Regions from separate parts of the Paenibacillus sp. BR1-192 genome, predicted to be linked through region 1. Evidence: riboswitches for the same ligand, from Rfam matches in the RefSeq annotation. Region 1 holds a riboswitch; each other region holds the start of a gene.
What was found. A riboswitch is a leader RNA that binds a small molecule or an ion and turns the genes downstream of it on or off. The one in region 1 is predicted to bind cyclic di-AMP.
Positions count from the first base shown of each region.

Region 2: linked by a shared signal. The riboswitch ahead of P0X86_RS02025 (hypothetical protein) and the one ahead of P0X86_RS32855 (resuscitation-promoting factor) in region 1 are both predicted to bind cyclic di-AMP.
Region 3: linked by a shared signal. The riboswitch ahead of P0X86_RS30775 (APC family permease) and the one ahead of P0X86_RS32855 (resuscitation-promoting factor) in region 1 are both predicted to bind cyclic di-AMP.

Region 1 is NZ_CP120718.1:7,154,424-7,161,682, forward strand. It holds gene P0X86_RS32845 (HD domain-containing protein) at 1-742, shown strand, start outside; gene P0X86_RS32850 (TatD family hydrolase) at 839-1,603, shown strand; cyclic di-AMP (ydaO/yuaA leader) riboswitch at 1,809-2,023, shown strand; gene P0X86_RS32855 (resuscitation-promoting factor) at 2,293-3,480, shown strand; gene rnmV (ribonuclease M5) at 3,667-4,212, shown strand; gene rsmA (16S rRNA (adenine(1518)-N(6)/adenine(1519)-N(6))-dimethyltransferase RsmA) at 4,216-5,100, shown strand; gene yabG (sporulation peptidase YabG) at 5,216-6,118, shown strand; gene veg (biofilm formation stimulator Veg) at 6,409-6,684, shown strand; gene P0X86_RS32880 (small, acid-soluble spore protein, alpha/beta type) at 6,916-7,098, shown strand.
Region 2 is NZ_CP120718.1:458,023-465,281, forward strand. It holds gene P0X86_RS01995 (hypothetical protein) at 47-745, shown strand; partial or broken gene P0X86_RS02000 (ATP-dependent DNA ligase) at 705-1,495, opposite strand; gene P0X86_RS02005 (hypothetical protein) at 1,644-2,246, opposite strand; gene P0X86_RS02010 (zinc metalloprotease) at 2,270-2,842, opposite strand; gene P0X86_RS02015 (transposase) at 3,705-4,085, shown strand; partial or broken gene P0X86_RS02020 (proline dehydrogenase) at 4,336-4,488, shown strand; gene P0X86_RS02025 (hypothetical protein) at 4,638-5,102, opposite strand; cyclic di-AMP (ydaO/yuaA leader) riboswitch at 5,239-5,411, opposite strand; cyclic di-AMP (ydaO/yuaA leader) riboswitch at 5,951-6,119, shown strand; gene P0X86_RS02030 (hypothetical protein) at 6,249-6,659, shown strand; gene P0X86_RS33255 (potassium-transporting ATPase subunit F) at 6,818-6,886, shown strand; gene kdpA (potassium-transporting ATPase subunit KdpA) at 6,917-7,259, shown strand, end outside.
Region 3 is NZ_CP120718.1:6,690,641-6,697,899, forward strand. It holds gene P0X86_RS30760 (carbohydrate ABC transporter permease) at 1-226, opposite strand, end outside; gene P0X86_RS30765 (ABC transporter permease) at 237-1,214, opposite strand; gene P0X86_RS30770 (molybdopterin-containing oxidoreductase family protein) at 1,575-3,644, opposite strand; cyclic di-AMP (ydaO/yuaA leader) riboswitch at 4,130-4,325, shown strand; gene P0X86_RS30775 (APC family permease) at 4,492-6,318, shown strand; gene P0X86_RS30780 (formate/nitrite transporter family protein) at 6,459-7,259, opposite strand, start outside.

The sequences.
Region 1 (7,259 bases):
GGGAGTCAATTATGGAACGATTGATATCGACCGAATCTTGCGGATGCTGCGGCCGTACCGCGATCGGGTCGTCGTGAAGGAATCGGGCATGCACGCGGTGGAGGATTATCTCATGTCGCGGTATCAGATGTACTGGCAGGTGTATTTTCATCCCGTCACCCGAAGCTCCGAAATCATCCTGCGCCAAATCTTTCGCCGGGCCAAGGAGCTGCATGACCGTGGATATGCTTTCCGTTTCATGATCGAGCCGCTGCCTGCGCTGTTTTCGGGGAATATCGGCGTGAAACAATACCTGCGTCTTGATGAAGCCTTGATTCAAACGGCCTTTCTGCAATGGACGGAGGAGGAAGACCCGCTTCTTAGCGAATTATGCGGCCGTTTCATGCACCGAAAGCTCTACAAATATGTAGAAATCGACAACATCGATCTGGAAACCATCGACGGGATCCGCCAAGCGTTCCGCGCCGTGGGGCTGCAACCGGAATATGACCTGGAGATTGATTTTCCAACAGATCTTCCTTATGATAAGGTTCATTCCGATATGCCGCTTAACGAGAAACAGATTCTCCTTCTGGACCGGCATGACGAGCTGAGGGAAATCTCGGAGGTATCCGATATCGTACGCTCGATCAGCGGCATTCATAAAGGGCGGTACCATCTTTATTATCCGGAGGAGAAGGTGGGCCCGCTCCTGGGTCAAATGCCGGAGACGATAGCCGACGTTTTCAAACAACAGCATTAAATCAGGCAAAACAGGACAACCGTTAATCCCCTTGCATTCAACCAACTAATGGAAAATAGACGACATAGAAACGACAGGAAGGAGAGTGTGGATAGTATGCTGTTCGACACGCACACTCATATGGACGCTCCCCAATTCGACGAAGACCGGGAAGCTGCAATTCAGCGGGCGCTTGAAGCCGGCGTTACGCGGATGATCAATATCGGATTTAACCGGGAGACGATCCCGACCACGATGAAGCTGGCTGAGACTTATGATTTTATATATGCAGCGGTAGGCTGGCATCCTGTAGATGCGATCACCATGGAGGATCAGGACCTGGATTGGATCGCCTCTTTATGCAGTCACGAGAAAGTGGTGGCAATCGGGGAGATCGGCTTGGACTATCATTGGGATACGTCCCCCAAGGAAGTGCAGCACCGCGTGCTTCGGCGCCAGATCGGGCTTGCCCGGGAATTGAACATGCCCATTGTCATTCATAACCGGGATGCGCATGAAGATATCGTTAACATTTTGCGTGAGGAAAAAGCCTCCGAGGTCGGCGGTGTCATGCATTCCTTCTCCGGAAGCTGGGAAACGGCCAAAATGTGCCTGGATATGGGATTCCATATCTCGTTTGGGGGGCCGATTACGTTCAAGAATGCGAAGCAGCCCAAAGAGGTTTTGGCAAAGGTTCCGCTTGATCGATTATTGATCGAAACGGACGCGCCTTACCTGACACCTCATCCCTTCCGCGGGAAACGAAATGAGACCGCATATGTAAAATTGGTGGCGGAGGCGGCGGCCGAAATTAGAGGGTTGTCCTATGAGGAATTGGCCCAAATTACCACCAAAAATGCGCTGGAACGATTTGGTATTTAACGAAAACAAGAGCAAAAGCCATGAAAAAGGGAGCATTTTCGATTAATTAAAGTTTTTTAATCAGAAAAGGCGTTGATATTACAATATTTTAACCTTTTACTTGAGAAAATGTGGTTGAATGTCGCTTTACAACCTGCATACAAACAGGATATCATCTTTTCAGTGATAAGAAGCTGCGATGTGCAGATCGCAGCCGAATATTTCATGAACCGTCTCGCTTAATCTCCGAAATTCTGGAGAACGGGGGAACCGATACTGCGGTGCATACTGGTCTGGATGCACGAAGCTGTATTTGATTTCTTTTTCGGGTCTTTGGGGTGAATTTGAAGGATCTCGCCATGAGCGGGCATCCGGATATAGGGCGTCTCTCTTACGTCCGAACCCGACAGCTAACTCCGTAAGCGAAATAAGAGGGGAAATCTCGTGCATACCATTTCCATGATTTCATTCATCAGGAAGCCACGTTAGAGCCTCTAGTACTCTTTCAATGGCTTCTTTTATTTTTGAATAATGGAGACGGGTCCATCATACTCTTGGTAAACAGGAGGTGATGGCAGATGGACGGAAGACGGGAATTGACGCAGGGTGTAGATAGATAGCAGGGCGCCCTGTGAGAAAAATTGCTATAGTCACGTCAAATGCATTCATGCGTTTACCTAGACGGCGGGACTATGAAGGAGGATGGAATAGTGGGCATTTTTCAACCTGAAGAAACCCATGAATCACAATCATCCAGCATGTCTTACGCATTGAGATGGAAGCATGACAATTTGCGTCAACTGATGTTGCTCGGCGCCATGGGTGCCGTTACGGTATCACTTCTCATATCGTTGGTTGTACATGACCAGGCAGGCAAGGAAGTTCAGCTTGTCGTCGACGGCCGGGTCACTACGGTGGAAACACGTGGATCGTTGCTGCAGGAATTGCTGGATGAGCAAGCGATCACGTTGAGTCCCCAAGATCAAATTTCGATGCCCCTGAACGGCGCAATCCGGGACGGAGACCGAATTATTATTGACAGAGCTATTCCAGTCAACGTTACGGTAGGCAGCAAAACCAAAACCATATTTACATCCCAGGATACAGTTGATCATGTACTCAAAGAGGCTGGCGTTACGATCCAGGGTGAAGATATAGTACAACCGTCGCAAGACACGAAGCTGACCAGCAATATGAATATCCATGTCGTTCGCGTCACGAAGCAAAAAGTTAAGGAAACGGAAGACCGCGAATTCCGCGTGATCAAGACGGCCGATCCATCGCTTGAAAAGGGCGATAACCGCGTCATTCAGCGGGGCGAGTCTGGTCTTATGGTGAACCATTACGAGAAGGTCTACCACAATGGCAAGCTGGTTTCCAAGACTAAGGTCTCCCAACAAATCGAACGCAGAACGAAGGATAAAATCATTGCCGTAGGCACGAAAAAAGTGGAGAAGCCTGTTATCGTCCAGGCGGCAGCCACCGATGTAAAAGCTACACCGGCTAAATTGTCCGGCACGAAAAAAGTAACGACCGCCAAGGCTGTTGAGAACAACGTGGTTTCCCGCGCAGGCGTTGATTTTAAATACAAGAAGGTATTGAACAACGTGTCGATGACCGCGTATTCCGCCGAACAGCAAGGAATCGGTACGCGTACCGCATCCGGCACACGCGTTACGGAAGGTCGCACCATCGCCGTTGATCCTAATATCATCCCGATCGGATGGTGGGTTTACATCGAAGGCATCGGCTTCCGCCGTGCTGAAGATACGGGCGGCGCCATCAAAGGCAACAAAATCGATGTCTATTACGATTCGTTGAAATCGGCCATGAATTTCGGCCGGAAAAGCGGCCGCACCGTTTACGTGATCGGTCCGGTTAAACCTGAATTGAACTAGACGCATGAATTCCAATTTACTTTGCCATTCTAATGCTATACTATTTAGCTTATAATATATGATGATCAAGAAGAGGGAATATTTCCTCTTCTTTTGTTTTGTTAAGACCGGAGTAATCAAGGCTAAACGGGTTGAGCCTTAACGTTGTACAGGCCTGCTCTGCTTGGGAAGGAAGAGAACGAACGCATGATTAAAGAAGTGATTGTCGTGGAAGGCAGGGACGATACCGTTGCCATTAAACGGGCCGTAGAAGCCGACACGATCGAAACCGGCGGTTCAGCGATCAACAAACAAATCCTGAAGCGCATAGCGCTTGCCCAGGAGCGCAGAGGCGTTATCATATTGACGGATCCTGACCATGCGGGTGAACGAATCCGCAAAATCGTGGATCAGGGCGTACCCGGCTGCAAGCACGCCTTCATTCCGGAAGCGGATGCTACCCGGAAAGGGGATATCGGAGTGGAGAATGCCTCGCCAGAGGCGATACGGCGCGCGCTGGAGCGGGTCCACACGTCTTTTGAGGGTGCAGAGAGCCTGATCAGTTTGGAGGATATGCTGGAGGCAGGATTATCGGCTCACCCGGAGGCTGCGGCAAGACGGATGGCGATGGGTAATTTGCTGGGCATCGGATACTGCAACAGCAAGCAGTTCCATAAACGATTGGCCATGTTTCAAATATCGCGGGAAGAATTTCTGGCAGCACTTGCACAGCTGGAAGAAGGGGGCGTTTAGCTAATGAGTCGGATCGAGGATATATCAACACCAAGACGGACGAAGGAGATCATCTCGCGCCATGGATTCTCCTTCAAGAAGAGTCTAGGCCAGAACTTTCTCATCGATCAGAATATTTTGTATAAAATCGTGGAAGCTGCAGGACTGGATGAAGATAAAGGCGCGCTCGAGATCGGACCTGGCATCGGTGCACTGACGGAGAAGCTGGCGCAGACGGCAGGAACCGTCACCGCGGTCGAAATCGATCAGCGCCTGATTCCCATCCTAAGGGAAGTCCTGGAGCCCTACGGGAACGTGAGGGTTCATCATGGGGATGTGCTGAAGGTGGATCTTCATGAGCTGTTCCGTCAGGATTTCGCGGACGTATCGAAGGTAAGCGTGGTTGCCAATCTGCCGTATTACGTGACGACGCCGATTCTCATGAAGCTGCTGGAGGAGAAGCTGCCGCTGGAGAACATCGTGGTGATGATTCAGAAGGAAGTGGCCGAACGGATGGCCGCTGCACCGGGAAGCAAGGATTACGGAAGTCTCAGCATTGCCGTTCAATACTACAGCGAGCCTAAGCTGGTCTGCATCGTGCCGCACACGGTGTTCATTCCGCAGCCGAACGTCGAGTCGGCCGTGATTCGCCTGGCGGTCCGGGAACAGCCGCCCGTCCGCGTGGAAGATGAACGATTCTTCTTCGAGGTGGTCCAGGCTTCATTTGCACAGCGACGGAAGACGATTGCCAACAATTTGAAGAGCCGGTTCTTCCCGGGTGAGGGACGTGAACGGCTGGAGCAGCTGCTGCAGGAAGCAGGGATCGAGCCTTCACGGCGCGGAGAGACGCTTAGCATTGAGGAGTATGCGCGGCTTAGCAACGTGCTGTTCGGCGCCAATATCCGTTGACGCAGCCGTTCAGGGAGTCTCTGGAGCTTACGGATGGCCTCCGCGCGATAAATTGGCGCTGAACAAGAACCAATAGTCACAGTAGCCCATACCATAGGGTAGGGGTGATGTTGTGATGAACTTGGGAGACTTGGTCGTTCGTAAATCCTACGGCGGCGATGTAACGTTCCGGGTAGAAGGCATGCGGCAAAATAACAATATCGTCATCAAAGGGACGGAATTCCGGTTACTGGCCGATGCTCCCGTTGATGATCTGGTTACGGTCCCGCATCCCACCTTAAGCGAACGAACAAAGCAGGCGCAGATCAAAGCCAATGAATCGCTGGACCGCCTGCAGAAGCAAAGACAGGAGCAGAGCGAACGTCAACTGGCCAGCCTGCGGCATACTGAAGGCGGCCAGCTTGCGGATAAAGGATACTTTGACGTGCCGGGCAAGGTGCTGCATTTGGATGGAGATCCCCAATATCTGAAGAAGAGCATGACCTTGTACAACCAGCTTCGGGTCCCAGCGGAAGGCCATTATATCAATGAGTCGGGGATGGCCGATTCATTATATCGTCTTCTTCCGCGGGTAAGACCTGATATCGTTGTGATCACGGGGCATGATGGGGTTCTGAAGAGACGTCAGCCATACGATTTATATAGCCTGGACAGCTATAAGAATTCCCACAACTTCGTCACGGCGATTCAGGTGGCGCGTCAATATGAGCGGAACCTGGATTCCCTGGTCATCGTGGCCGGAGCGTGCCAATCGCATTTTGAGGCGCTGCTGCAGGCTGGAGCCAATTTTGCCAGCTCGCCGGGGCGAATCCTCATCCATGCGCTGGATCCCGTTTACGTCGCCGCTAAAGCGGCCTATACGTCGGTCCGGGATACCGTGAACATCCATGACGTGGTCCATCATACGATCAGCGGCAGCCAGGGCGTAGGCGGAATTGAGACGAGAGGCAGCTACCGGATCGGTCTGCCCAAGCTGCAGGATTTGTCCACCTTGAAGGTTACGCCTTCAGTCAGTTAGGCGCCTAATCCGTTCGATCAGAGGTCCAATAACCGCTGGAAAATGAACCAAGAAGAACCCCACTCGCTGGGGTTTTTTTATTTTTCCTTTCCATTCGTTAAGAAAGTTGTCAAAAAGAATACATAAAGCTTGTCAATTTAGCACATATTAAAGCAAATGAGCGCGAGAATGGCAGGGTCAAAAAAAATACATTGACAATATATTTTTGATGCTGATATAATTAATGTTTTTGAATTGACAAATGATGTAATCTTCGGTATAATGGACAAGGAAAGAGGTGGTCGTCGACAATGGCTAAAAATGCGCTGTTGGAAATCAAACGCAGTCTCGATGCCCATTTAGGGCAAAAAATTACGCTTCGGGCAAACGGTGGCCGTCGGAAGACCGTCGAGCGTACTGGTGTTTTGGAAGAAACGTACCCTTCTGTTTTCATTGTGAAGCTGGACCAAGACCAGCAAACTTTTAAACGTGTGTCTTACAGTTATGCGGATATTTTGACCGAAACCGTGGAGATCATGGTCACCGGTGACGACAACGAGATGCGAATCACCTATATCAAGTCATAACGATACGTCATGAGAGCAGTCTCCGCTTACAGGGAGGCTGTTTTTTGTTGCCATCCTTCCGGAGGGATGACAAGGACGGGTTAAACGCATACTAAAGCTGCGCGAAGCTTATCCCAGCCGTTCTATGCGGTGACGGAGATTTAAGCATGCGTAAGGCCCATGGAAGGCCGCTGCGTCGCGCAGGATGCTGTTCATGCCATACTCAATACATTTTCCAAGGAGGCGGGATTGATGAGCAGAAGAAGACGAAGCATCATGTCCGATCAATTGAAGACCGAATTGGCTAAAGAATTGGGATTCTACGACACCGTGGAAAAAGAGGGCTGGGGAGGCATTAAGGCCAAGGATGCCGGCAACATGGTAAAACGGGCGATTGAGCTCGCCGAGCGGGCAGCCCGCAAATCCGACCTGTAAGAGTATGGCCGCATCGCAGCAGGGTCTTCCGATTAAGCGGAAGGCCCTGTTTGTTTCATCTTTAGCTTCCTGACTCGCAGGAACAGCTTACGTTATTCGCGTCGATAGGCGTTTTTCTTAAAGCCGGTGCATCGTAAACGTCATCAAACGGTCCCATGACT
Region 2 (7,259 bases), 510 kb from region 1:
TGGTTTATGCGAGAGGTTTGTATTATAAAATATGCGAATAATTAATATGATTAGAGAAGCTAAGAATAAACTTAAGAGTTTGTATAAGGTTGCGGATTTACCTTCAAAAATCGTGATTTGGTTGGGTATATCATTTATAGCTTCAATTATAGTATCAATATGGATTCTTATTGCCTCACATATTAAATTTCCGACTAGTTGGGATTTCCTAGCTTTTTGCGGTTCGATTATCGGTGGTGCTATTACTTGGTTCGGAGTTAAAAGAACTCTAAATCACGAAAGACGATTAAGATTCTTAGATAGATATGATATTGAAATGAGAGAAATTTCACTTTTCATCGAAGATATTAGATTTATAATTAACGCAAATTTTGTAGCTGAAATAACCTATGAAACACTTAAGAAGAACGGTATGGACGAGTATTCCGCTAAAATGAATATGCTTGTCGAGTTAGGAAAACAAATCGAGTTGTTTCTAAATAGAGTAGAAAAAAGATATCCTGATTTAATCGGAAGAATAGACTGGAACGTAATTATTAAGTTAGATATGTATTTAAAATTAATGCAAGACTTTAAGTACCATTATAAATATATCCAAACTTATTTTATAAATGACGAACTCGATAAAATTAGTCAGGTGTTTACAAGCATCGATGAAGCCCTTTCGATTTATCAATTAATTGAGAATCATAAAGAGAAGATAACTAATATATATAACATTGAAAAAGATATACACAAAAAATAAACTCCGTAAACACCGGACTTCGCAGCATTCCCGATTTCGTCCAATTCCGCATCTTCACACGCGCTCTAATACGCGGCTCCATGTAAACGAAATTGCGATCCTCTCCGGTAATTAACGGCTTCACAACGTTATAAAACGCCTTCTTATGCGTAGGATTTGCGTCTAGTTCGATAATACCGGCTGGGCGCATTTTTGCGTTGTCTAACGCCGGCACGGCGGCCAGCCATCCGAACTCCTCTTTACGGTAGCCGGTAATAAATACGTCCACGTAAGACCAGTTAATCACCTTGCGCCACTTATCCGATCGGCGACCCGTTTCGTATACGCTATCCTTTCGCTTATCGACAATGCCCTCCATCGCGCGCGTCTCAATCTGTTCAAATAGTGCTTCGCCGGCGCCTTCAATGTGCGGAACAATGCCGAAGCTGGTGGACGGTAACGGGATAGTCGCGAGTATTTCCTTGCGCTGCATTAGCGGCAGCCGGCGCAAATCCTTACCGTTATACTGCAGCACGTCAAAGATGACGAACGTGGACTGTAAAGAGCCGGTTAATGCCGCAATTTTATCTGCCTTCTTAGCCTGGAAGCGTGTCATAACGGATTCGAAATCGGAAATGCCTGTCGCCGGATCAACGCAAGCGATCTCGCCGTCCAATACGATGTCATGCGGGAAGCCATCGATTCAAATATGAAGCGCGAGTCTGAGAACGGAGCCGGTGCAGTTGCGAGTAACATCGGATGAATAAAAATAAAAAAACCTCTATACCGATTATAGCGATAGGCTATGCGGCATAGAGGCAGTAAGTATTGGAGACAACAAATAATCAGTAACTACGCGTTTATAATTTCAAAATACAATCCACATTCCTGCAGTTCTAATGTAGTAACGTTGCCGAGACTAATCAGTTATTCCAAACTGGGCCTTTAATTCCTCTTTAAACTCATAATTTTTCTCTTCCTGTGGAACTCCTGTTTTTTCGCCATCATTACCAGATACATCAATGTTTTGTTTCCCTTCGTTGACACCTGAAATAACGTATAAATCATCATATTTAACATCTTGCGTGAGTAGTAGCATATACTCATTATTTTTATTCATTAATTGATATTCATTGATTGCATATATCGTTTTGCCCGGTTTAATGCCGTTATCAAAAACATAGGTAGGTTCAGCTACTTTAATGACATCCCCTTCATTATATTCATTGCCTGATTTATTCTCTAGGACTTTGTTAATCTTAATCTTGGTTACAGTATATGCATCTTCCGTATAACCATTTTCATCGAATGTTACAAAATTCTCACTTTCAAGCGGTTCTCCTGTAATAATTAGTTCAGAAAAATTTATCATTTCGTCGACTGTTTTAAAAGAAACCTGTTTAGCATCGATTGATTGATAAGTGATTTTTTGATCTGCTATTTTATACCATGAAATTGAACTAATGGTAATGACACCTAAGACGATTGTAAAAATAACAGTTTTAGATTTTCTATTCATCATGATTAACCTCCTTATTGAAATTATTAATTACCCCATTTTTGTTTCAGATGATCTTTATCTGTTTGCTGTGGTGTTCCATATGTGGTCAGTTCAAATTCTTTCATTACAGATGCTCCGGAGTCGTCGTTATGTTTTAAGCTAAGGGCGTGTCCAAATTCATGTATCATGACATCCAATGACTGTGTTGAAGATAATTTGTTCATCTGAGGAGTGTTAATTCTGATTCTTGTTCGATCTCTCGGATCTCCTACACCAACTTGCTGTAATCCAAATAAACCGTAAACATAGTAGTCAGCTACTGCATAAACAGTTGAGCCTGAGATAGGGCCGGCATAAACAGCGATACTTCCGTATTGTGGTTCAGTAGTATATTGGGAGATATTAACGTTTGTTGAAATGTTATTCCATTTCGAATAAGCCGAGTCTACCCGATTATGGTACCCCGCAGATTGAACACTAGCATCACGCCAGTATTTTAAGACTTTGGCGCCTGCAAATCCGCCAGGGTTATAATGACCATCATGTGCGCTCACTAAAATGGTAGGTAATAATAAAGCAATCATTAAAGTAAGCAGTATCACTCTCTTAAATTTCATAATTTTCAATCCCTTCTTAAAAATATATTATATAGAGTAATTATACAATTAGACATATATTTCCTTCTTTTTTTAAAAAAGAGTATTTATATTAAAATTTACGATTGTTTTTACAAATGATTAACTTATTTTAGCGCTTCTAAAGCGGTGTTCCTTCTCAATACGATGACAACACTCTGGTTTAACGCAATTCACTCCGTCTGTATCGTATCTGTCCGCCAGACGTATCGTATATTCTTTTTCATGGCGACGTTACTCTTGCCGACCGCTCATAAACGGATATTCATTCCGCGTATTCTTGTCCGGATGGCGGTCCGTTATATAGTCGGTCAGAGGCACGAGCTAGGTCCGATCCGGTACTCCGTCGTTTTATTCAATATAGCGGTCGATTAACGCCTGCACGGCCGCCATACGTTCCGTTATAGCTCCCTCACTGTCATCTCATCCGGAGTCTTCACCGCACAACAGCGTATGTTCAAGCTCACGTTCTTAGGGCGGCAGCGTGCAATTTCGTAGAGGGCCCGGAATCCTATATCATGCCACGTGGCCTGGTTTGTAAGTGGTATGCGTCCACATATCGCAATGAACTTTCGTGCAGCGTCAAATCCACCTTCTTCACAGCTCACCGTACCCACTCACCGTGCGCCAGGTCGTTCTCCTTAACGTGTTTCAAGCGCCGGCCAATTTCGAATATCGCTTTGCCTGCAATACGTTTGTATGCGTTGATTTCGGCGGTTATCGCCTCGGATAACGGTTCCACAGTGTTAAATGATTACCATAGTTTGGCATAGGACACGCTTATCTTTCGCTGGTATAATCGTATTCGCGCATAATGTTAACGTAAGATAAGCGGATGTAAGAGATGACAACAAGAAAAACAAGAAAACAGTACTCAAAGGATTTCAAACAAGAAATGTTTCAACGACTAGCTGCTGGGGAAACACCCGAGGCACTAGCCAAAGAGACCGATGCCGAGAAGAGAACACTTGAAGGCTGGAATACGATTGTCAAAAAACAAGGTAACCTCAGTCAAAAGCCAGAGGCAGAAGAACTACATAGATTAAAAGAAGAAATTTCCGAGCTCAAAAAGGAAAATATTGATCTATTAGAGAAGTGTAAAATGGTTGAAAAAGAGTGGAACTTCTCTAAAGGAGAAATTGAGTTCCTTTCGAACATGTGCGTAGCGTGGCAAGAAAGGTATCAATCACTTCTTATTAAATACAACGAAGACCGCGCCCAATAAGGATGGCGGTCTTTTTCTTCGTTTATATTCGCTTGAACATCAAAGTATCCCGCGATTAATGAACAATTTTCGCAATGTTATATAACTCGGCAACTAACTCCTTGCAAACGCACGATCACTTGGGTAGATTTGGATTATCGTAATACACCGTCATAAATTGACGTGAATATTAATCCTATCGCGCATTATCAATCTCGTTTCTAACGTGGGAATAGCGTAGTGACGACGTTTATAGCCTTCCGCAAGCATACTGCGGATGAACGATCAAGCAGCGCTTGCGCAGGACGGCTACCGTATCCGGTGTTATATGCCTTACGGAACGATGTGGTACCCGTATTTCACCCGGCGCCTGGCGGAGAAGCCCGCCAACCTGATGATGGTGCTCAAAAATATGTTCAAGTGAGCGGGATCCGATTGCAGAACCCCGTCAAAATGCCTGGTGAAATAAGTGGCTTTTTGACGGGGTTCTTCATGGTTTCAAAAAACATCAGGCTGCTTAGAAGTGCCCAATCCAAAGGAAACGGGGACAGTGGCTCTCTGTAGCTGCTGTCCCTAGAAATGATAATACGCCTCCGAGCAATTCATAAGGAAGGAGCGCTCCAGCGGCAGTCCGCCTAACCGCTCTCGGGTGATGTGCCGATGCAGGTTGATCTCCAGATCGGCGAGGGCCGATACAGCAAGTTGCATCCGTGCGGGTCCCCACTGCTGCTGCTTTCGGGCATAGCGAATGGCCTCAGTCACGGACATGCCTCTCAGCCTTGAGAAGACGGATGCCCAGCGGACCAGGTCCGAAAATTCTCTCGTGCTTGGCAGGGCATATTCGACATATCCTGCCGCGTCTTTGCAGCTGACTTTGAACAAGCCGCAGTTCCAGCCATGATCGCTCCATGGGATAAAGCGTTCGGCCGAGCCCCGGTCGAAACGAAATATCTCCATATGGCCGATAGTCTCTTCACCTAATGCAGGCACTGCGGTTTCGATGACGGGTGTAAGCGCTGCCTCGATGAGTTTCGTCATGATTTGATCTACGCTCCTTTATAAGAATGTTATATGCACGGCAAATAGGCCTGGTGAGCAGAGAAACCCCGCTCTCCAGGCCTATTTATGGTTAGAGCCCCAATTCCGGCGGCCGCTATGCCAAAGCTTGGATGGTATTCTCTCTCAACAACGCGCCTACGAGGTTAGCTGACGGATTCGGACTGAGAGCACCCTACCGCTGGGCCCTTCGATCCTAGGCGCAGCGGATTCACCCCATTCACCAATCGAAGACTGGTGACTTTGGTTCCCCCGTCTCCCGGTCTGTCGGGAGCTCGGCGTATCACGTGTTTCGAATAGATGGATGAATCATACGCCGGAGGAAACGAAAAGTAAATGACCGTATGGGACGAATAGATTCCGAAATGTGATGAAAACGGTAAAAGAAAACGCGTACAATCGGCCGTGTCATCTATTATCGTGGCAAAATCTCGGTATCTCGTTGGATTGCGATAAATAAGAGAAAACAAGAGAAATACATAGTATAGAGCAGTATTCGGAAGATAAAGACGAAATACTGCTTGGTTCCTGTTCGACATAACGCCAGATGTGTTTTTGCTCACATTTACATCCTGCAGGGCCGGACGTATGATACGAACTATGAATTGACGGTCATCAACGACCAAGGCATACGGGCAGCCGTTTCATGAAGGTCTAAAGGCAGTGTGAGAGCTGCCCCTAAGCCTTTATGGATCGATGGCGAAGGCACCATGGGCCTTGCTGAGATTTGAAGGTAGAGGCGACTCTCACCGCGTGAACCTCCTGTTGCTGTGCTGTTATGCCCAGTCTGGATGACAAGTCAATGGCTAATAGAATAACATGCTACTCGTTTTTAATTTTCGCTGAGTCCTTGAATGGAAAAGGAACGGGGGAACCAGTCGGGAGATGAACCTGATCTCTCTGGGGTGAATCCTGTAGACAAGATAACGGTCTATGGGTAGGGCGACTCTCACGCCCGAATCCGTCAGCTAACCTCGTAAGCGTATCGAGAGAGGCAACGATTGTCGTGGACTTGGGCCACGGTGTATTTCACCGTGTCCTGTAAGAAGCCTGCGGGAAGAGTTCTTCTCTTTCCGCAGGCTTCTTTGTTGTTGCCTTCTCTTTCTGACCTTAGGAGGAGAAACGAAGATGGAGAAACCACAGGAATTCATCCTGGTATCCGCGCCGAACAAGGCCGGGGAGGAATTCGTCCGCCAGCTGATTCACAAACGTGTTCCGTTTGCGGCTATAGCCAACAACCGGGCTGAGCAGCAGAGGCTGCGAGAACTGGGCTGCAAACCCATCATTTTGATTGATACAAGAGACGAGCAGACCTGGATCATTCCCGAGTTTCCCGTCAGCAAGGTGTTTCTGTTCGAAAGCAGCTTGAATCTGTGCTGCCGCTACTTGCGGATCTGCCGGACATGGACCTCGGAGTCGATTTACGTGATCACCCATTCCGGCAATCCGCGCTTGATATACAAAGGGCTGGGTGCCGATGTGGTGCTTCATACGAATCATCATCAGGTGTCCTTTCTGATGGCATCCGTTATGAGCTAAGCGTTTGGACTGACGCCACAAGAGTTAGGGGAGGTTACATTCATGCAGGATTTAGTTATGGTGCTCATTTTGGGAGGAACCTACGGACTGCTCATGCTGTTTATGTCCTGGTGCGGGCGCGTGGTTTCGGAACCGGAGGCTGATCAGCCGTGATGATCATGTTGATATTCACGATTTTTATTTTTCTCTATTTGATTTATGCGCTGATTCACCCTGAAAAATTCTAGGGAAACGGCTGAAGGAGGAAGGCATTCGTCATGGGCATTTTACAAATTGCCATCGTTATACTCGTTCTGGTGCTGCTGGTCAAGCCGCTGGGAACTTATCTATATCAGGTGTTTCGTTATGAAAGCAATGGTACGGACAGATGGTTCTCCTGGGCGGAGAAACCGATCTTTGCTCTGATCGGCTTGAAAGAACGCAAGGGGATGACATGGAAAGGATATGCCGTCAGCTTTGTGTTAACGAATATCGTGCTGGTTGCGGCGGGCTACTTGATTCTGCGGCTGCAAAAAGTGCTGCCGTTGAACCCGAACGGCATCGGCCATATGGAACCGACCTTGTCGTTCAATACGATGATCAGCTTTATGACCAATACGA
Region 3 (7,259 bases), 460 kb from region 1:
CGAATCCGTTCAGCAGCCGGCTGTCGCCCAAAATAATTTCGTAATTTTGCAGGGTAAACTCCCGGGGCCAGAAAGTAATGCCGCCCTTGGCGGTATCGACGCCCACATTGAACGATACAACGATGGCATTCCAGAACGGGTAGAATGCCGAGAAAGCAAGCAAGGATAACAGACTATAAATGATGACCAGCATCAATCGGTCGCTAAAGCTGAGTCTTCTTAACATACAGAGCCCCCTACCATAAACTATTGCCGGACCTTCGGGCGATGTAATTGGCGATGGTGAGCAGCCCGATGCTGATAATGGCTTTGAACAATCCGATGGCCACGCCGTAGGAATAACGGTGACTGCCGATCCCTACCCGGTATACGTAAGTGTCGATAACGTCCGATACCGGCCGCAGAACGGGATTGGTCGCCAGCAGCAATATATCTTCGAAGCCGGCATTGAGCAGGTTGCCGATGGCCAGAATCATAAAGATGACCACGACCGGCATGATGGAAGGCAGGGTAATAAGAAAAATTTGCTTGAACTTACTCGCCCCATCCATATCCGCAGCTTCATACAGATGCGGATCTACACTTGCGATGGCGGCCAAATACACGATGGAGCCGAATCCGATCTCCTTCCAAACGTTGGCCGAGATGAGAATCGACAGGAAATACTCCTTGAGGGACAGGAAGTTGATAGGCTCCTGGATCGTGCCGATTTTTTGAAGGAGCATGTTGACGCTTCCGTTCTCCGTTGCCAGCAGGGCCGTCGTAAGACCCGCTACGATAACCCAGCTCATAAAATGCGGGAGGTAGGTAATCGTCTGAACGACCCGCTTGAAGAACATGTGACGGACTTCGTTCAGCATTAGGGCGAGAATGATCGGAGCCGGAAAGCCTATAAAAAATTTCAATAAGCTGATCACGATCGTGTTGCGGATCAAGCGTTCGAATTCCGGCGCGGCAAAAAAAGCCTCAAAGTGCTTCAATCCGACCCAGGGATTCTCCCAAATTCGCGAGCCCGTAAACAGGTTGTAATCCATAAAACCCGTCAGCACCCCATACATGGGCAGATAAGAAAAGATCAGGACGAGGATGATGCCCGGAATGACCATCAGCTGGACATCCCATTGCTTCATCAAGCGCCACAGCAAGCTCCGGCTGTAAACCCGACCCTTCGGAGACAACCCTTCAGGCTGCGGTTTCGATGCGGTTGGGGACATATTCTTCCTCCCGTCTATCTAAATTCATTCGTGCTTTTAGCATTTGCCCCGTTCATGTGAATTGGTGGGCCGATTACCGCTATGCAGCGGGCTTAAGGACATTCTACCTTTGACAATTGTGTGAAACTATATAACAAACCCGCGATTTTTGATACTTCGGACGGATTCTGGCTCTTGACAGTTCCGCAAAAAGTATAAGAAATGCCGTCAATGAAAAAAGACCTGTAAGATCAGTAGGATCTTACAGGTCTTTTTGTTTCACGTTTCACGTTTGCAGTATGCAAAAAGAAGCCCTGTGAAGGGGCCTCTTCTGCTTTATCTGTCCTTTGGCCATCCATCTGCAAGGGTGGGTCTATCGCTTTACTGCTTCCGCCTGACCTCGACCACCGTCGAGAAGAAGGTAGCCCCACCCCCCAAGTCGGACAGCCTGTCCGGCGTAAGGGCATTGGCGCGCTGCTTGCGGCCCTCGCCTTCCCACCACAGGCCTTGGCTGACTATGGTGCCCGGCAGCATTTTATCCGTCACCTTCGCCCGGACCTCATAGGTTCCGCGGTCATTATATACGATGACCATCTCGCCGTCCTGAAGCCCGCGTTCCTCCGCATCCGCCGGGTGAATCTGCAGGGCCGGCTCCTTCTCCAGCTTCTGATGCTTCTCCACGTTCGCAAAGGTCGAGTTCAGGAAGTTATGGTTCGGCGGCGAAATGAACATGAGCGGGTATTGATGACCGCGGCCGCGCCTTACCCCGTCATATCCTTCCTTCAGCGGCACGTAGGTCGGAAGGGGCGGCAGACCTGCTTCCTCCAGCTGCGCAGAGTATAACTCGATGCGTCCCGAAGGTGTCGGCAAACGATCCAGATACGTGTCAAGCGGCGTCATATCGAGCTTCACATGGCGCTGTTCCCTCAGCTTGTCCAGCGTGACGCCGTTTAGATAAGGGTTATCCGGGAAGTCGAGCGCTCTTGCGATCATCTCTTCCTCGGTCTCATGAAAAGCCGGTTCCTGGAATCCCATAGCCCGTCCCAGCATGGAGAACAGCTCTACGTTGCCCTTGCTCTCCCCAAGTGCCGGAATGACCGGCTCCTGCAGCTGAACGTACTGATGCCAGTAGGAAGCGTACAGGTCCGTATTCTCGAACGAGGAGGTTGCCGGGAGCACGATATCGGCATACTTGGCCGTGTCCGTCATAAACAGGTCATGCACAACCGTAAACAGATCTTCCCGTGCAAACCCTTCCCTGACCCGCTCGGTATCGGGAGCCACAACCAGCGGATTGCTGCAATAAACGAAGAGCGACTTAATCGGCTGTTCGGTCATGGCAAGCGCTTCGCCGATCCGGTTCATGTTAATGGTGCGCGCTTCGGGATTCGGCCGGAGATCGGGACGCTCAAGCGCGTCGCTATCCATGCTGTTGTAACCGCCGTTCGACTTCGCGGCCCCTCCGCCCCATTGTCCGGTCAAAGCGGGAAGCGCGGCAATGCTGCGCACCGTCAAGCCGCCGTTGTCGTGATGCTGAAGACCGTTGCCGATATGGATGTAGGAGGTATCGGCCCGGCCGTAGAGCTCGGCCAATTTCTCGATATCCTCGATCGAGATGCCGGTAATGGAAGAAACGTGCTCCGGCGTGTATTCTTTGACGTGCTCGCGCAAGGCTTCATGACCAATCGTATACTTGCGGAGGAATTCCTCATTTACCATGCCGTCACGGAACATGATGTGCATGAGGCCGACGGCCAGCGCCGCATCCGTGCCTGGATACAGCGGAATGAACCAGTCCGCCCATTGCCCCGTCTGGTTCTTGTGGACATCGATCACAACGACCTTAGCACCGGCTTTGCGCGCTTTCTCTGCAATCACCATCTGGTGCATATTGGTGCTGACGATGCTGCCGCCCCAGACGAGGATGACGTCGGCTCGTACGGTGTCCTCCGGAACGGTTCCCCCATTAAACCCCATCACGGATTTCCAGCCCTCATTGCCCGCGGAATTGCAGATCGACTGCTTCAGGCGGCTGGCACCCAGCCTGTTGAAGAATCTGCGGTCCATGCCGTCGACGCTCAATATCCCCATATTACCGTAGAAGCTGTAGGGCAGGATGCTCTCGGAGCCGTATTCCTCGATCAAGCCCTTATAGCGTCCGGCTATCTCCTGAATGGCTTCGTCCCAGCTGATCCGCTCGAAGGCGCCCTCTCCCTTGGGACCTACTCTTCGCAGCGGATAGAGCACGCGTTCCGGATGGTACACCCGGTGTGCCATATTACGGACTTTATTGCAGATGGCTCCCTGCGTAATCGGATGCTCCGGGTTACCGGTCACCTTGACGATTTTTCCGTTCTCTTTATGCAGCAGCAGGCCGCATGTATCGGGACAATCCAACGGACATACCGCCGGAAATACGCCGTTTTCCTGATGAATCATCGCTTGAGTCATTTCGTGCTTCCCCCTTTTGCTCGGCTGCATCATATCCCTTTATCTTAAAAGAAAATCGGGGTTCCAGTAAAGTCATACATTTTTTTCTAATCAGGTGATTCACTTTTCTTCCCCCCGGGTATATTCCTATCAAGAGCAAAGAAGAGGAACCCAGACCCTTTCTCTTCCTTGCCGAATCATGGACCACTCCCAAAAAAATTCGCCATGCCAGTGTCTCCTCCCCCGAGACCGGCATGGCGAATTTGTTTATATGGCATCCTCCCAGTGACCGATGTTCCCCGCGAATAACCTTCCATATTATAGAAACTCGTGATTTTCGCAGAAAACATGCAAAATAAAAAGCCTGTCAAAGCCACGTCTTTATGTAAGCGCTTATCTGTCATTTTTTATAAATAATTCTGTTCGAATGATCGTTGGAGGATGTTTTACAAACGATTGGAGCAGGCGTAATATACTATTCAGCTTCGAAAACATTCTTCATATTCACATGACATTCGCTTAATTTCCTTGATGGAAAGCGGGGGAACCAACCGTATGGAGGGATACCTATAGGATCCTTCAACCATACTAAGGGGTGAATCCTGATTCCATCGCGTACGTACGCCGCGATGGAATCAGGTAGGGCGACTCTCACCGCCCGAATCCGACAGCTAACCTCGTCAGCGTTGATCGGGAGGGTTGTGAACTTGTGATCAAACACAGGGTTCTAACCTGTGTTTTTTGTTTGCCAAAAATCAGCATAGGAAGGGTGACCGTTCCTATGTCCAGCATATAAAAAACACCGATAGAAGTCCGTTCAGGGAGCTTCTACCATGAACTTAATCTTAAGCGGCGGTGAAAAACAACCATGTTATCCTCAATCAAGCGCTTCCTCATCGGAAGACCGCTTAAATCGACGGAATTAGGCGAACAAAAGCTGAATAAAACCAAGGCGCTGGCCATCCTGTCATCCGATGCGCTATCGTCCGTGGCCTATGGCCCGGAACAAATCCTCATTGTGTTGATGACCGTCGGGGCAGCTGCCTATTGGTATTCCATACCGATTGCCGTCGGCGTCCTGGTCTTGTTGCTGGCACTTATCCTGTCGTACAGACAAATTATTTTCTCCTATCCGCACGGCGGCGGCGCATATGTCGTGTCCAAACGGAATTTGGGCATGTACCCGGGGCTGGTTGCCGGCGGTTCCTTGCTCGTGGACTATATCCTGACGGTTGCGGTCAGCGTGTCGGCCGGGACGGATGCGATCACGTCGGCTTTTCCGGAATTGCATGCCTATAATCTGCCGATTTCCATCGTGTTCGTTCTATGCTTGACCGTATTGAATTTAAGAGGGGTTACGGAGTCGGCCTCCATACTGGCTTATCCGGTTTACCTGTTCGTGCTTGCGTTATTCATCCTGATCGGGGTAGGGATATTCAACATTGCCACAGGCCATGCGTCTCCGGAGCTTCATACGCCGATCGGCACGCCCGTAGCCGGGCTGAGCTTGTTTCTGCTCCTGCGCGCATTTGCCTCGGGCAGCTCCGCCCTGACCGGCGTGGAGGCGATTTCCAATGCCATTCCGAATTTCAAAGACCCGGCCCCGAATAACGCGGCCAAAACTCTGGTGGCGATGGGATCGCTGCTGGCCCTGTTATTTTCGGGCATCGTTTTCCTGGCTTATTACTATGGGGTCAGTCCCAGCGAACAAGTCACAGTCGTTTCCCAAATTGCCGAGCATACCTTCGGGCGAAATGCGCTTTATTACTTCATACAAGGGACAACGGCCTTAATTCTGATCCTTGCCGCCAACACGGCGTATTCCGCTTTTCCCCTGCTTGCCGTCAATCTGGCGAAGGATAAGTTCATTCCTAGAATGTTCACCGTCCGCGGCGACCGTCTGGGATACTCGAACGGAATCATTATTCTTGGATTTTTCTCCATTCTGCTGCTGCTGGCTTTTGAAGGCAAAACCGAGCATCTGATTCCGCTCTATGCCGTCGGCGTGTTTATCCCGTTTACCCTCTCCCAGACGGGGATGATGGTGAAATGGATTCGCGAAAAGCCCGAAGGCTGGATCGTCAAGCTGATCATTAACACCACCGGCGCATGCATCAGCTTTATCGTGACCATGATCTTCTTCTTTACGAAATTCGCCCAGGTGTGGACCGTGCTGATATTCCTGCCGCTGATCATCTGGATTTTCACCCGGATCCGCAAGCATTACGAGGCGGTAGCGGACCAGCTCCGGATTACGACCTGCGAGCCGGTTAAGCCGATTGAGGGGAATGTCATCATCCTGCCTGTGGCAGGAATCACGCATGTGGTGGAGAACTCGCTGAATTACGCCAAATCGCTGGGAGCGGGCCAAATCATCGCGGTGTACGTGCCGTTCGAGCGGGAGGAGGAAGTCGCCTTCCAGGAAAAATGGAAAAAGTGGCAGCCGGACATCCGGCTGGTAACGCTGCACTCGCCTTATCGGAGCATCATTCAGCAGCTGACGAAATTCATCGATACCGTGCAGCGCAAGGCGAGCGAATCCGACTATCAGGTTACCGTCGTCATTCCGCAGTTCATCCCCAAGAAGGGCTGGCATAATTTCCTGCACAATCAATCCAGCCTGCTCATCCGGGCACATCTCCTGTATCGGAGAGACGTGATCATCACGACGGTTCCCTACCATTTAAAAAAATAGCGGGCTTGTTCCCTGCTTGATTCATTACTGGGAACAGCCTCGCGTATCACGACAAAAAGCTGCGTTCAACCATCCTTGATGAAAGGCAGCGGTTGATCGCAGCTTTTTCTTTAAGCCAGACGCTCGCCAGGCTTCCGGCATTAGGAAACATTCTGCGCCGAATGAACCTGTTGGGGAGCGCCGGCCGATGGCACAGGCGTCTGCTCGCCGCGCGGAGCGGCTGCGGCCTGTTTCTCCTGCTTTAAATAAACGGTTCCGTATGTCGCTCCCACAAATAACGCGCCGCCAACGAAATTGCCCAGCCATACCGGAATGAAGTTCATCAGATACTCGCCCCAGCTGTAATAGCCTTCAAAAATCGCGGCCGGGATGAGAAACATGTTGGCCACCACGTGCTGAAACCCGATGGCGACAAACGCCATGGTCGGAAACCAGATCCCGAGAATTTTGCCGCTCATCTGATCCGATCCGTAGGACAGCCATACGGCGAGGGCTACGAGCCAGTTGCACCCGATGCCCGACAGGAAGGCTTGCAGGAAGCTGTCGTCCAGCTTATGCCCGGCCATATCCACCAGTTTCTCCAGGTAAACGCCGCTGCCTGTCAGACCGGTCACATGGCCGAAGAAGTAAGCGACGAATAACGCTCCCAACATATTGCTGACCGTGACAAGCGCTAAATTCCGCATCATCTCCTTCGTGGAAATTCTCCTCTTGAATCTGGCCAAGGACACGGCCATCATGTTGCCCGTCAGCAGCTCCCCGCCTGCAAGCAGGACAAGAATCAGGCCGACGGGGAATACCGCCGCGCCTATAAAACCGGCAATCCCTCCCCATTCCGGAGACGCTCCGGCAATCACGCGTATGTCAAGCAAAAAGCCGAGCGCAATAAATGCCCCCGCAAGGAATCCTAATATCATCACGTTTATGGCGGAGTTATGCGC